4 regions of the Secundilactobacillus sp. MJ173 genome follow, and region 2 is predicted to be linked to each of the others. Evidence: predicted binding sites of a transcription regulator. Region 2 holds the regulator's gene; each other region holds the start of a gene.

Region 1 (3,173 bases), on a different contig from region 2:
GGACTCATTGGCCCACCTAAAATTACCAACAGGTCCGTGTCATCCGCCGTTGGCAAAACGCCATCGAACTGATACGGGTGGTAAATATAGACTTCATGGCCCCGGTTGGCCGCCCAATCAATAATGCTGCCTGGGCCTTCACTTGGTGTGTGCTGTAAAACGTTTATTCTCATTAATAACGACCTTCATTTCAAATTGGAAGTATTGATATCATCATACCATTAGTGAATGATCGTGGGTTTGCAGTAACTGCTTAATGTATTGGGCAATATTGACAAACGCGTCATCCGCTGTATCGCGATAATTGATGGTTGAGGCGAGACTCAGTATGTTTGCTGGTAGTGGCATTAAATTAAAATTCCGTTCTGGAAAAACCTTTTCGGCAGTATATAACGTGGTTACCGTCGCCGAGTTAGGAATATGATCGACAGCTCTAAGGGCATCCGCTGCCGTTGGCACAGTTAGAGCGGTCGACAACGCCACATCTTCCTTTTTAAAGCTCAGGTTCACGTAACGTTGAAAAGCATCATAACCCGCGAAGCCAATATATGAATGAGTCTTCAACGCCTTAATTGAGTCATACTCAAAGTCTTGATAGAGTCTGTCAGGGTCGTAGTAATTACAATGGCTCGAAATGAAAAAGCACAATTGTCGGTCAGGAACGTGAATTTGTTTAAAATTGGTATCGAGCAGACGCTTACCGACAAAGATATCGATATTTTTAGTATCAATCTGGCTGCTAACTGGTACATCGTTTAACAGCTTAATATTAATCGGCTGGTTAGGATGCGCTGCATAGTACTTGGACAACCCATCCGTTACGATGTCGCTCAAAAACGGATCAGTTACGGCAACTTGAATCGGCTGGTTCTCCTGATTAATATGTGCCAGTAAGCTTTCATTAAGTCGGTTTTCTTCATCTACTACTGCCTGTAAGCCATTAATCATGATAATCCCGGCATCAGTAAGTTCGATGGGCTTGGTACGAGTGACCAAAGTGACGTGATATTCCTGTTCAGATTCTTTAAGTAATTTACTAATATAGGGCTGACTAATAAACAGCCGGTTAGCAACGTCCGACAAAGTTTGTGAGTATTCAACCGTTTTTAAGATGTTCAATAATGTTCGATGGGTGCTCATGACAAACCTCCTTATTTAAAATTATATCTATTTAGTAATAATTTTCATTTTAATAGTTAATGGCAAGTTTCGGTTTCTGCCACTATAATAACATCTGTAAGTGAATTGTATCACAAAAATTATAACTGGAGTGAATAATCATGACGAATCGTGTTGCTCAAATTTTGAAGATTGAAAAGCCAATCATTCAAGGCCCACTACTTTGGCTAACTGACGCTAAATTAGTTGCTGCTGTTAGTAATGGTTATTGGTTTTAACGCTGGCCAAACAACCGTTACCCGTTCACTGGACGAAACCATCGAACGCACCCGTAACGAAATTCGGAAAACCCGTCAATTAACCGACAAACCATTTGGCTTAAATTTGGCAATGTCTAATAACCCAAATGACACCTTCTTCGAACCAACCCTTCAACTCATGATTGATGAGCAGGTTCCCGTTGCCATCTGCGTTGGTGATTTTAATGCTGATCAAGTAACTAAAGTTAAAGCAGCCGGGATTACCGTTGTCTTTCGTCCCATCACACCCACAGTTGAAATTACTAAGCAGGCTGAAGCTGCTGGCGTCGATATCTTCGTTGCCACCGGCTTTGATGAAGGTGGCACTATCCCTACAAAGGTTATCGGTACCCTTTCAGCTGTCCCAATGGTTGTCGATGCTGCTAACGACATGCCCGTGATGGCAGCTGGCGGTATCGTGGATGCACGAACCGCTAAGGCCGTTTTTGCGCTTGGTGCTGAGGGTCTGTATGCTGGTACTGCCTTTATGATGTCTGAAGAAAGCCGTTTGGCTGAAAATATCAAAGCACTAGCACTCAAAGCAGATGCGGATGACCTGGTGATGTACCGAACACTTCCAGCCTATTACCGTTCTTTACCAGGCGAATTACCAGATAAGTTAGTTCAAATGGATAACAAGGGAGCAAGCCGGGAAGAAATTTCCAAAGCCTCATCTGCTGGTGATGGTATGCGGATTGGCATGCTTGAAGGCGACCTCACTAAGGGTTATGCCTCATTTGGATTAGGTATCTCACAAATCAAGAAGATTGAACCCATTTCAGTGATCATGGACCGCCTTAACGCAGGTGTACCAGTGGAAAACTAAGCTTTCAATCATAAAAGCAACTTTACTATCAGCGACTAACTGAATGGTAAAGCTGCTTTTATGTTATCAGCTTATTTAGCCGAATTTGACGATTTGTCTCTCAATTGCATATCACTGTTGTAATACCGCGGATAGGCCAGATAACAGGCAATGACGCTACCAATACTAGTAGCCGCTAACAGCATAAAGGTGACCATGATTTGGTACATGATGGCCTTGGTGGGGTCAACGCCGGCAAAAATCAAACCCGACATCATGCCAGGTAAACTAACGATTCCCACCGTTTTGGCTGAATCAATCGTCGGTGCCATCCCCGTCCGAATCGCCATTTGAACGATGTGCTTGGAAGCCTGCTTCAGATTAGCACCGAGGGCCAGTCGTTCCAGCACGCCCTGCCGCTGATCGTGGAAACTGGTATTCATGCTGCGGTAAGCCAGTCCAATAGCCACCATAGCGTTACTAGCAATCATCCCCGAGATGGGTACGATTTGACTAGGCGTAAACCGCACCGCACCCGCTATAACCAGCAACAGAATCGTAATCAATGTGGCAGTGGCAATCGCTAACAGACTAATGGCAAACGCGTGAGGGATGCCATTAGCTCGCTTATTCGCGTTCAAAGCGGCGTTAAAGATAATAATTGCCACCATTAAGCCTGTCAGCCAAATTCGATTGACCTTAATGATGTAGGTCAATACGTAACCAACCACCGTCAGTTGAATGACCGCCCGAATCACGCCAATGATCATATCGCGTTCCAGGCCAATTTTTTCCTTTAAGTTAATCGCTAAGGCAATCACAACCAGAATAACCGCGAAGGCTAACGCTGTGGGACTGACAATTAAATTATTCATGAGCAGCCACCTCGATCTTTCCGTCACGGATCCTCATCAAATCATCCGCAGCCGCAATTTCCGACTCATCGTGGG
Region 2 (3,173 bases):
TAGGTTCATCCAAAACTAATAAATCACGTTTTTCGAGCAGTAGCTTAGCTAACGCTAACTGGGTTTTTTGTCCGCCAGACAATTCGTTGATCGAGCGTCCATAATCCTCTTCGCCAAATTCGAAACCGTGTAGAACACCACGAATTTCTGCACGGTAGCCGTAACCATTGTTATTTTTGAAGGAAGTTTGCCGTTGATCGTAAGTTTTTGAAAGTTGTTCAAATTGTTCTTTATTATTAATCACTTCTGGGTCGCTCATCCGTTCTTCCAAACGGTGCAGTTCATCTTCTTGATCCTGAAGTTCTTGGAAGACACTGGCCATTTCTTCCCAAATTGATTTATCAGAATCGAGTCCGGTATCTTGAGCTAAATACCCAATGGTCATGCCTTTTTTGTAAATAATTTGCCCCTCGTCCGGAGCGTCAATACCCGTAATCATGCGGACCAGAGTCGATTTACCAGCACCGTTTCGACCCACGAGAGCCACCCGACCGTGTTCAGGGACATCTAGGTTGACATTATCAAAAAGAGTATCCGCGCCGAACCGGCGTGTTACTTGTTGGACCTGTAATAACATGTCGTATCAGCTGCCTTTCTATTGTGAAACTATTCTACCATTAATTAGTGAGATACTGATAGGTTTGGTAAAATGTTCATGGATTTTTTATTGAAAATTATTTCACAAATCGCCCCAATATGCTACAATTAACTAGAATGATGTTTTCACAAACTTATTTATTTTAGAAATTCGCAATTATTTTGATGATAAAAGATTCGTTTTCTAAGGTATTTTTAATTAGGTAAATTCACAAGGAGGAAGAGAAATTGGCAGAAACAAAGATTCCGAAGGCCACTGCAAAACGATTACCGATTTATTACCGCTATCTCAATATTTTGCATGATTCTGATAAAAATCGAGTATCATCAACAGAACTTTCAGAGGCCGTTAAGGTTGATTCGGCCACGATTCGTCGTGACTTTTCATATTTTGGTGCACTTGGAAAACGAGGATACGGGTACGATGTTGATAGTTTGTTAAAGTTCTTCAAAAAGATTTTAAATCAGGACAAACTAACTAATGCTGCGCTTATTGGTGTGGGTAACTTAGGAAATGCCCTGCTGAACTTTAATTTTCATCAGAACAGTAATGTGCGGATCAGTGCGGCGTTTGATGTCCGCCCAGATTTAGCAAATACCGTTCAGAGCGGTGTTCCGATTTATCCCATGTCGGAATTACGTAAGCAGCTAGAGGATCAGCAAATCAAGATTGTGATTTTGACGGTTCCAGAATCAGTTGCTCAAAACGTCACGGACGATGCCATTGCGGGTGGCGTTCGTGGGATTCTTAACTTTACGCCATTACGAGTATCCGTGCCAACAAACGTACGGGTCCAAAACGTTGATTTGACTAATGAACTGCAAACGTTGATCTACTTTTTAGATCATTATAATGAAGAAGAGTAATTATTTGCAAATGCGAGAATAGCGACTTGCTGTTTTCGCAGGTAAGTATTCAATACTTAATTAAATGAAGTGGCTCGATTATCAGTTGATGTACTGGTAGTTGAGCCACTTTTACTTTTGTTAGGAAACCGAAGACAATGTAAAAGATTTAGTAAATCGTGCTTTTTTTAGGTAAATGGCTTGCATTTGGGTGGGAATAATTTTATAGTATTAATTGTGATTAGCACTTATGTTAGATGAGTGCTAATAGTGCTAAACTTTATATTTATTGGAGGGATTCAAGTGTTAAAACCATTAGGAGACCGTGTAATTTTACAAGCACAAGAAGAAGAAGAACAGACTGTTGGTGGTATCGTACTAGCAAGTAATGCTCAGGAAAAACCACAAACTGGCAAGGTTGTTGCCGTAGGTAGTGGCCGTGTGCTTGACAATGGTGAAAAGGTTGCGCCAAGTGTTAAAGAAGGCGACACTGTCTTATTTGATAAATACGCAGGTACTGAAGTTAAGTATAACGGTGACTCATATCTCGTTGTCCATGAAAAAGACCTAGTCGCAATTGTCGACTAATTAAGAAGTAACTGGACTAAAATTTTAAACTAAATTATTTTATGAGGTGAAGTAAAACTATGGCTAAAGAACTTAAGTTTTCTGAAGACGCTCGGTCAGCAATGCTTGCCGGTGTTGATAAGTTAGCAGATACAGTTAAAACAACGATTGGTCCCAAAGGTCGTAACGTGGTTTTGGAACAATCATATGGTAACCCAACCATCACTAACGATGGGGTTACGATTGCAAAGGCTATTGAATTGTCAGATCACTTTGAAAACCTTGGTGCCAAGTTAGTTGCTGAAGTTGCTTCAAAGACTAACGACATTGCTGGTGATGGTACCACCACTGCAACTGTTTTGACGCAAGCAATCGTTAACGAAGGTATGAAGAACGTGACTGCCGGTGCTAACCCAGTTGGTATCCGTCGTGGTATTGAAAAGGCTACTGACGCCGCTGTTAAGGCTTTACATGAGATGAGCCACAAAGTTGCCACTAAGAGCGATATCGCTCAAATCGCATCTATTTCTTCAGCTGACCAACAAGTCGGCGATTTGATTGCTGACGCAATGGAAAAAGTTGGTAACGACGGGGTTATCACCATTGAAGAATCTCGTGGTGTTGATACTAGCTTGGACGTTGTTGAAGGGATGCAGTTTGATCGTGGTTACATGTCACAGTACATGGTTACCGACAACGATAAGATGGAAGCTAACTTGGACAACCCATACATTCTGATTACTGACAAGAAGATTGCTAACATTCAAGATATCTTGCCATTATTGCAATCGGTTGTTGAACAAAGTCGTTCACTCTTGATCATCGCTGATGATATTACTGGTGAAGCATTACCAACACTTGTTTTGAACAAGATGCGTGGGACCTTCAACGTGGTTGCTGTTAAAGCTCCTGGCTTTGGTGACCGTCGTAAGGCACAACTTCAAGATATTGCCGTATTGACCGGTGGTACTGTTATTACCGATGATTTGGGCTTGAACTTGAAGGATGCTACGCTTGAACAACTTGGCCAAGCAAACAAGGTTAACGTTACTAAAGACGACACAACCATTGTTGAAGGTGCTGGCGCCAAAGAACAAATTCAAGAACGTGTTTCTGAAATCAAGACTCAAATCGATGCAACAACTTCAGACTTCGACCGTGAC
Region 3 (3,173 bases), on a different contig from region 2:
ACTCTGAATAAAAACAATTGCGATAAATAACGATAGGATTGAAATGCGGTAAGCGCGACTTTGCGTGTTAATGTTGTTCCCCTCCTCACATGGCTCATCTAATTTGCCTATTTAGAACGGCTATCATTTTACCGCGATTAGTGGCATTTAACAATCAATAAGTGACAGCCATTCAACGACTGAGCATCACAGTCCTATCGGCCATAAAAATACCATGATTTTCACCGCTTTTGACGGCTGAAAACCATGGTATTTAACGGTTATTTTAATATATTTAAGCTAAACCCTGAATTGCCCGACTATACGCATTTGCGCCCTTCATCGCGGCCACCACGTCCTCTGGGGTAACTTCAAATGGCATTTCAGACATGGTATCTGCTGGTGCAGTTGCAACTTGCCCAACTTGCAACAGTTCGTCATCCGAAACGTCAGCGATTCCTAAGTCAGCAAAAGTGGTTGGTAACCCTAAGGCTAAATCAAATTCTAGATAAGTATTGATGTCGTCGGTATCGCGTCCTTCAAGGAAGAGCTGCGTCAACGTTCCGAAGGCTACTTTTTCACCGTGGGTCTTCTCGTGAAGCGCTTCGTTAGACAACGATGTCAACCCATTATGAATAGCGTGAGCAGCCGCTAAACCGCCACTTTCAAAACCAACACCACTCATTAAGGTATTGGCTTCAATAATCTTGTCTAGTGCAGGAGTGACAGCGTGAGCTTCCGCTGCGTCCAGCGCCTGAGTCCCATAATCAAAGAGTGTTTCTTCACACTTCTCAGCAATGGCATTACCTACCAGGGTCTGTTTAGCGTTCAGCATGGTCTGACCGTTAGCTTTGGCCACCGCTTGTGCTTCAACGTTGGTTGCTAAAGCGTCCGCAATCCCGGAAGCTAATAGGCGCGCCGGTGCATTGGCAACTAGCTGAGTATCAACCAGTACTAGGTCAGGGTTCTTGCTGTAGAAACGGTACTTCTCAAAACTACCGTCTGGCGTGTAAATCACCGACAACCTTGAACATGGCGCATCCGTAGAAGCTAGTGTTGGCAAAATGGCCACTGGCAACTTGAGATTATCAGCAATGGCTTTAGCTGAATCCAATGTCTTGCCACCACCAAGGCCAATAATCAAGTCAGCACCGAAGTCCTTGCCGATTTCCGTGATCCGGTTGATTTCTTTTTCGGATGCTTCACCCTTAAAAGTCACCTTGTGAACATCAAACTTTTGCTGATTCAAATAATCGATAAAGGCTTTACCCACAATTTTGTAAACGGTGGCGTCTGCCATTACGACGGGCTTGGAACCTAGCTTGTGCAATGCCTCAGCACTGTCGAATAAAGCGCCGCTACCCTGAACATACGTTGATGGACTACCAAAGATCTTTGTCATCAGTGATTACCTCCAATATTTTATTGACACCACCATTATAAACCATATAGGGCTTTGATGTATGCGTTTTCACAGTTCCTTGTAAAAATCGATTTAAATAAAGGTAAATACTTTATTTTTAAACTTTTTAAAGTAGAATAAAGGTAGTAGTTAAAAAAGTAACAATATCTTGGAGGAAAGACATATGGCAAAACAATTTACAATCAATATCACAAACATAATCTGGAGTTTTGACCGTGAAAATCACCAAGTTAATTTGTTACTCGTCAAGCGAACTGATCAACCCTTCGAACAATACTGGGCGCTGCCTGAAACCGTGATGCGAACGGATGAAAGTGCCGATGAAGCCGCACTGCGCTTAGTCCGTGAAAAGATCGGCTTAGAATTAGCTGGCTTTCATACTGAACAACTAGCCACTTTCACTCACCCAGAACGAACGCCGGGCCAACGAACCCTTTCGTTAGCCTACATGACTTTCTTACCAGAAATGCCTCATTTGGTCCCAAGTTACGGCGCCAGTGACGCTCGCTGGTTTAGCATGGGATCGGACGGCGATCAAAATACTTTTACCAACGGTCAATATCAATTTTCGACCACACCAATTACGGTTCAGACTGATTATTATGCTGCGTTGTCAGAGCGTGAAGCTGATCCACAGACGTTCCTGGCCTTCGATCATGATTGGATCCTCAAAATTGCTTGTGACCGCATCACGAACAAATTGGATTATCAGCCTAACATTCTGTTGATTTTGGGCTCCATGTTCACCCTTAAACAAGCACGTCGGGTGTTTGCTATTTTTAAGCATATCAAGTTGGAAGATATCGATAACTCCAACTTCAAAAAGAACCATCGGCATATCTTTGAGATGGTGGGAACAGCGTCTCAGAATCGTCCTGGTCGTCCCGCAAAGGTTTTTCGCCTTCGCTATCTTTAATACCATAATTGAGTTTAACCGGTGCACGTGTTGTACCGGTTTTTCATTTTCAACCGTCATTAATTTCAACCCAAAAAACGGCTTACCAACATCCCCTTCAGGATATTGATAAGTCGTTTTTGTGTGACTTAGTTCACGTTTTTAAAACTCAATGACGATTACTCATCATCACGTTTCTTACGCTTGAAGCCAAGTGCAGCCAATAATCCAAGTAGGCTCAGGCCAAGGGTTGCACCCGCAGCACTCTCATCTTCGTTTGTCTGTGGCAATTTACCTTGCGCATCTGTCTGCTGAGTCTGGTCAGAAATATGACTATCCGTACCAGCTACAGCAGTTTGATGACCGCTCACAGCTTGACCTTGCGCAGCAGTAGTATTCATGCCGGTATTGCCAGTTGAACCTGTCGAAGAACCACCAGTCGTTGTTTGACCGTGAGTTGATTCAGTTCCAGTTCCTTTGTCGACGCCTGTTGTGGTGTTGTCGCCACCATTGGTTGGTGTTTCTGGCGTCGTCGTGCCCGTTCCAGTACCAGCGCCAGTATCAGTGGCAATTGAATTGTCACCGCTGTTGTTATTTGGCGTAACCACAACGTTCACTGCACCACCATGATCAACAGTTTCAACAATGGTGTTGCTAGTTGTTTGATGGGTCAATTGGATACCATTCGTTGGCTCATTGTTAACCAACGTTGTGCCACCAATCGTCGTTGTCCCACCTGGCGCAACCGTCTGACTAGGCAAGCTTGGTTTGCCATTTGGCGTTTCGGTAAAGATCGCATTACCCGTCTTATCAATGACAACCACGGTTTGATCACCATCCGGCCAAGTCTTATCAACTTGAGTAATCGCCCCACTG
Region 4 (3,173 bases), on a different contig from region 2:
CCTCAAGTGGTTCGATGAATTCGATGTTGTGCTTGGTGTTTTCAGCAACTAAAGCACGTGCTTCAACTTCCGTGGCAGCATCGATATAAAGTGATTTCGTATCCTCACGTTTAGGGTTACGAATCTGGTCTTCTTGATAGTAAACTTTAAAAATCATAGTAAAATTGTCTACTTCCTTTCTATAGTTACAGTGAATTACTGTATTGATCGCTAACCGATCTTTTATTTGTACCGAACGTCTCGTTGTTAATGAACAACAGTTGCTAATATATTATCATATATGAATAAAATTGTATAGTTTTCCAATCGGGCAGAGGATGGCAGTACAGCGTGCTTTCACTCTGGTTTCCGCAGAATGCTAAAGCTGAAATACAAATTGTGTTAGTATAAATTTAAAAGGAGTGTGGTCGTCATGGATCGAACAGTTACGATTTTAATTGCTGTGGTCATTGCAATTGGTTTATATCTGCTTATTCATCGCATGATTGTAAGCCGCAACACTAAAAAAGCGCAAAGTGCAGCACTTGGACAGACTAACGTAGCGGTTAAGGCGGCACTTCAGCGTTTGGCGGATGAACATTTTATTTCAAGCCCCGCAACTGTTTTGGACGCTAGTATTATTCCTGACGGTTGGGGTCGGGGGGTAATGGCGTTTGAGTACTTGCTTTTGATCGACCAGGTTACCGATGATCAACTGCCGATTCTCAGGCAAAGACTGAACCATATCCTAGCTGAATTTTGTCAGGATCATCAAATTGCTTCGGTGGTTGAGCCAGGCGAGTCGGCGTTTTTGGTAACGGATGTCTGGCGACATACTCAACGTATCCATCTTGGAGTTGCCTACCTCGTCAATGAAGCTACTATTGAGTATATCCAAGATTTACACCGGTTGGATCCTAAGACGAAACCCAGTGCAACAAACCAACATCATTAAAACTAGCAAAAAACAGCTTACTGAAACGTGCCAAATGGCTAATCAGTAAGCTGTTTTTAGTTTAACTTAATGTGAAACGTCCGAACGATGTCACCGTTTATTCGAACATGATGGTATCATCGCTAACTTCGTAAGGATGATCCTTATTGATATGATCATAAAACAAAATGCCGTGTAGATGATCGATTTCATGCTGACAAACAATCGCTGGATAGTTCTTAAGACGAACCTTGTGTGTTTCGCCTGTGGTGTCCTGATAGCGCAAGGTGATCCGGTCATGACGTGGCACGAAACCAGGCACTTCTTCGTCTACTGACAAACAGCCTTCACCCTCGGTTAGCGCACCGTCTTGAACGGAATGGCTAATAATGACCGGGTTAATAATGACGTCGGTAAATGGTGATTTGGCGCCTTCTTCGGCTGGGACAAGAACTGCGGCCATCATTTTTGAAACACCAACTTGCGGGGCAGCTAAGCCAACGCCGGCACGCAAACCATATTTTTTACATAACTCTGGATCCTGGCTGACTTTTAAATATTCCATCATATCATCAGCCAACTTTTGATCCTCCTCTGATAGAGGGAAACTAACTTTAGCAGCCTCTTGTCTGAGGACAGGATCGCCGTCTCTGGTGATGTCTTTCATTAAAATCACGAAAATTACCTCCGAAATTGAAAAAACAAGTGCTCTAATAATTAATTCTAGCATAATAGGATGCAAAAATGAAATTAAAAAAATGTGAAAGAAAACACAAGCATTTTTTCAGAAAAAGGGATTCCAATGCTCATGGGCAACTTGGCAATTTTTGCGTTTTAAAAGTAATGAAAGGGCTTGCATGAATTGTGAAAGCGTGGTAATTTAAGAGTGTAGTTGAGAAAAGCAAACGGTTTCAAAACTATGAAAGTGGTTTTGAAACTGGTTGCATACAAACGGAAAGGAAAGTGTTAGTTATGGCGAAGAAAACTGGGCAAGTAATTGATTTCGCATCAATTAAAGCCACGATGAGCGATCCGTATAAGAAAACGTTCCAAATTGTGGACAAAGACGCGAAGATCGTGAATCAAGAACTTTTCGATACTTTTTCAGATGATCAGTTAGTTGATTTTATGAAAAAGATGGTTTGGGAGCGTACATTGCATGAACAAACAATGAACTTCTCTCGTCAAGGTCGTTTAGGCTTCTATGCCCCGACTTATGGTGAGGAAGCAAGTGAAATGGGGTCAATCGCAGCATTTAAAGACCAAGATTTCCTGTTCCCTGCCTACCGTGACTTGCCACAATTAATTCAACATGGCGCTTCAGTAGCCCAAGGCTTCTTATGGTCAAAGGGTAACGCAGTTGGTGATGATTATGGTGAACAACGTAACTGGTTCCCACAAATTATCATCGGTGCGCAATACGTTGAAGCTGCCGGCGCCGCATTAGGTATTAAGAAGAACGGTGAAAAAGATGCCGTATCATTCGTATATACCGGTGATGGTGGTACTTCGCAAGGTGACTTCTACGAAGGTGTTAACTTTGCATCTTCATTCCAGGCTCCTGCTGTATTCATGGTTCAAAATAATGGCTGGGCAATTTCAGTTCCACGTTACAAGCAAACTGCTGCTGAAACCTTAGCTCAAAAGGCCGTTGCATCTGGTGTTCCATCTATTCAAGTTGATGGGATGGATGTTTTGGCAACTTACATCGCTACTAAAGAAGCACGTGACTTTGCTGCTGCTGGTAACGGTCCAGTCTTGGTTGAAACCTTAACTTATCGTTATGGTGCTCACTCAAGTGCTGGTGATGATCCTAGTCGTTACCGGACTAAGGATGAAGAAAAACCTTGGTTCGACGCTGATCCTTTGATCCGTATGCGTAAGATTTTGAGTGACAAGGGATTATGGTCACAAGACCAAGAAGACAAACTTGTTGAGGAATACAAAGACAGCTTCAAAGCATCAATGAAGGAAGCTGAAAATACACCTACACAATCAGTTGTTGATATGTTGAAGACGACGTTCGAAGAACCAACTCCACAAATCAAAGCTGATATTGCAAGATTCGAAGCAAAGGAGTCGAAGTAACCATGGCTAAATTAACTTATATCAAAGCGATTACAGATGGTTTAGACGTTGTTTTAGGCGAAGATCCCAAAACGTTGATCTTCGGTGAAGACGTTGGTAAAAATGGTGGTGTGTTCCGTACTACCCAAGGTCTGCAAGACAAGTATGGTGAAGACCGGGTCTTCGATACACC

The links. Region 2 encodes Rex, which represses fermentation and respiration genes when NADH is low (regulators of the CRP and FNR family bind a similar motif). Its sites were predicted from a motif close to TTGTGAANTANTTCACAA; they were not measured.
Region 1: the regulator Rex is predicted to act here: its motif matches at 1,239-1,256, upstream of AC6H04_RS03895 (NAD(P)H-dependent flavin oxidoreductase).
Region 3: the regulator Rex is predicted to act here: its motif matches at 1,529-1,546, upstream of AC6H04_RS07040 (glycerol dehydrogenase).
Region 4: the regulator Rex is predicted to act here: its motif matches at 1,672-1,689, upstream of pdhA (pyruvate dehydrogenase (acetyl-transferring) E1 component subunit alpha).

What each region holds. Positions count from the first base shown of each region.
Region 1 covers NZ_BAAKGN010000023.1:37,210-40,382, forward strand. The annotation lists gene AC6H04_RS03885 (type 1 glutamine amidotransferase) at 1-173, opposite strand, end outside; gene AC6H04_RS03890 (LysR family transcriptional regulator) at 214-1,140, opposite strand; gene AC6H04_RS03895 (NAD(P)H-dependent flavin oxidoreductase) at 1,381-2,244, shown strand; gene AC6H04_RS03900 (ABC transporter permease) at 2,316-3,098, opposite strand; gene AC6H04_RS03905 (ABC transporter ATP-binding protein) at 3,091-3,173, opposite strand, start outside.
Region 2 covers NZ_BAAKGN010000060.1:100,264-103,436, reverse strand. The annotation lists gene AC6H04_RS09525 (ABC-F family ATP-binding cassette domain-containing protein) at 1-577, opposite strand, end outside; gene AC6H04_RS09520 (redox-sensing transcriptional repressor Rex) at 826-1,464, shown strand; gene groES (co-chaperone GroES) at 1,747-2,031, shown strand; gene groL (chaperonin GroEL) at 2,091-3,173, shown strand, end outside.
Region 3 covers NZ_BAAKGN010000043.1:810-3,982, reverse strand. The annotation lists gene AC6H04_RS07045 (ECF transporter S component) at 1-18, opposite strand, end outside; gene AC6H04_RS07040 (glycerol dehydrogenase) at 275-1,381, opposite strand; gene AC6H04_RS07035 (NUDIX domain-containing protein) at 1,566-2,318, shown strand; partial or broken gene AC6H04_RS07030 (LPXTG cell wall anchor domain-containing protein) at 2,477-3,173, opposite strand, start outside.
Region 4 covers NZ_BAAKGN010000003.1:51,049-54,221, reverse strand. The annotation lists gene AC6H04_RS00430 (DNA-directed RNA polymerase subunit epsilon) at 1-157, opposite strand, end outside; gene AC6H04_RS00425 (hypothetical protein) at 413-934, shown strand; gene def (peptide deformylase) at 1,032-1,589, opposite strand; gene pdhA (pyruvate dehydrogenase (acetyl-transferring) E1 component subunit alpha) at 1,886-3,001, shown strand; gene AC6H04_RS00410 (alpha-ketoacid dehydrogenase subunit beta) at 3,004-3,173, shown strand, end outside.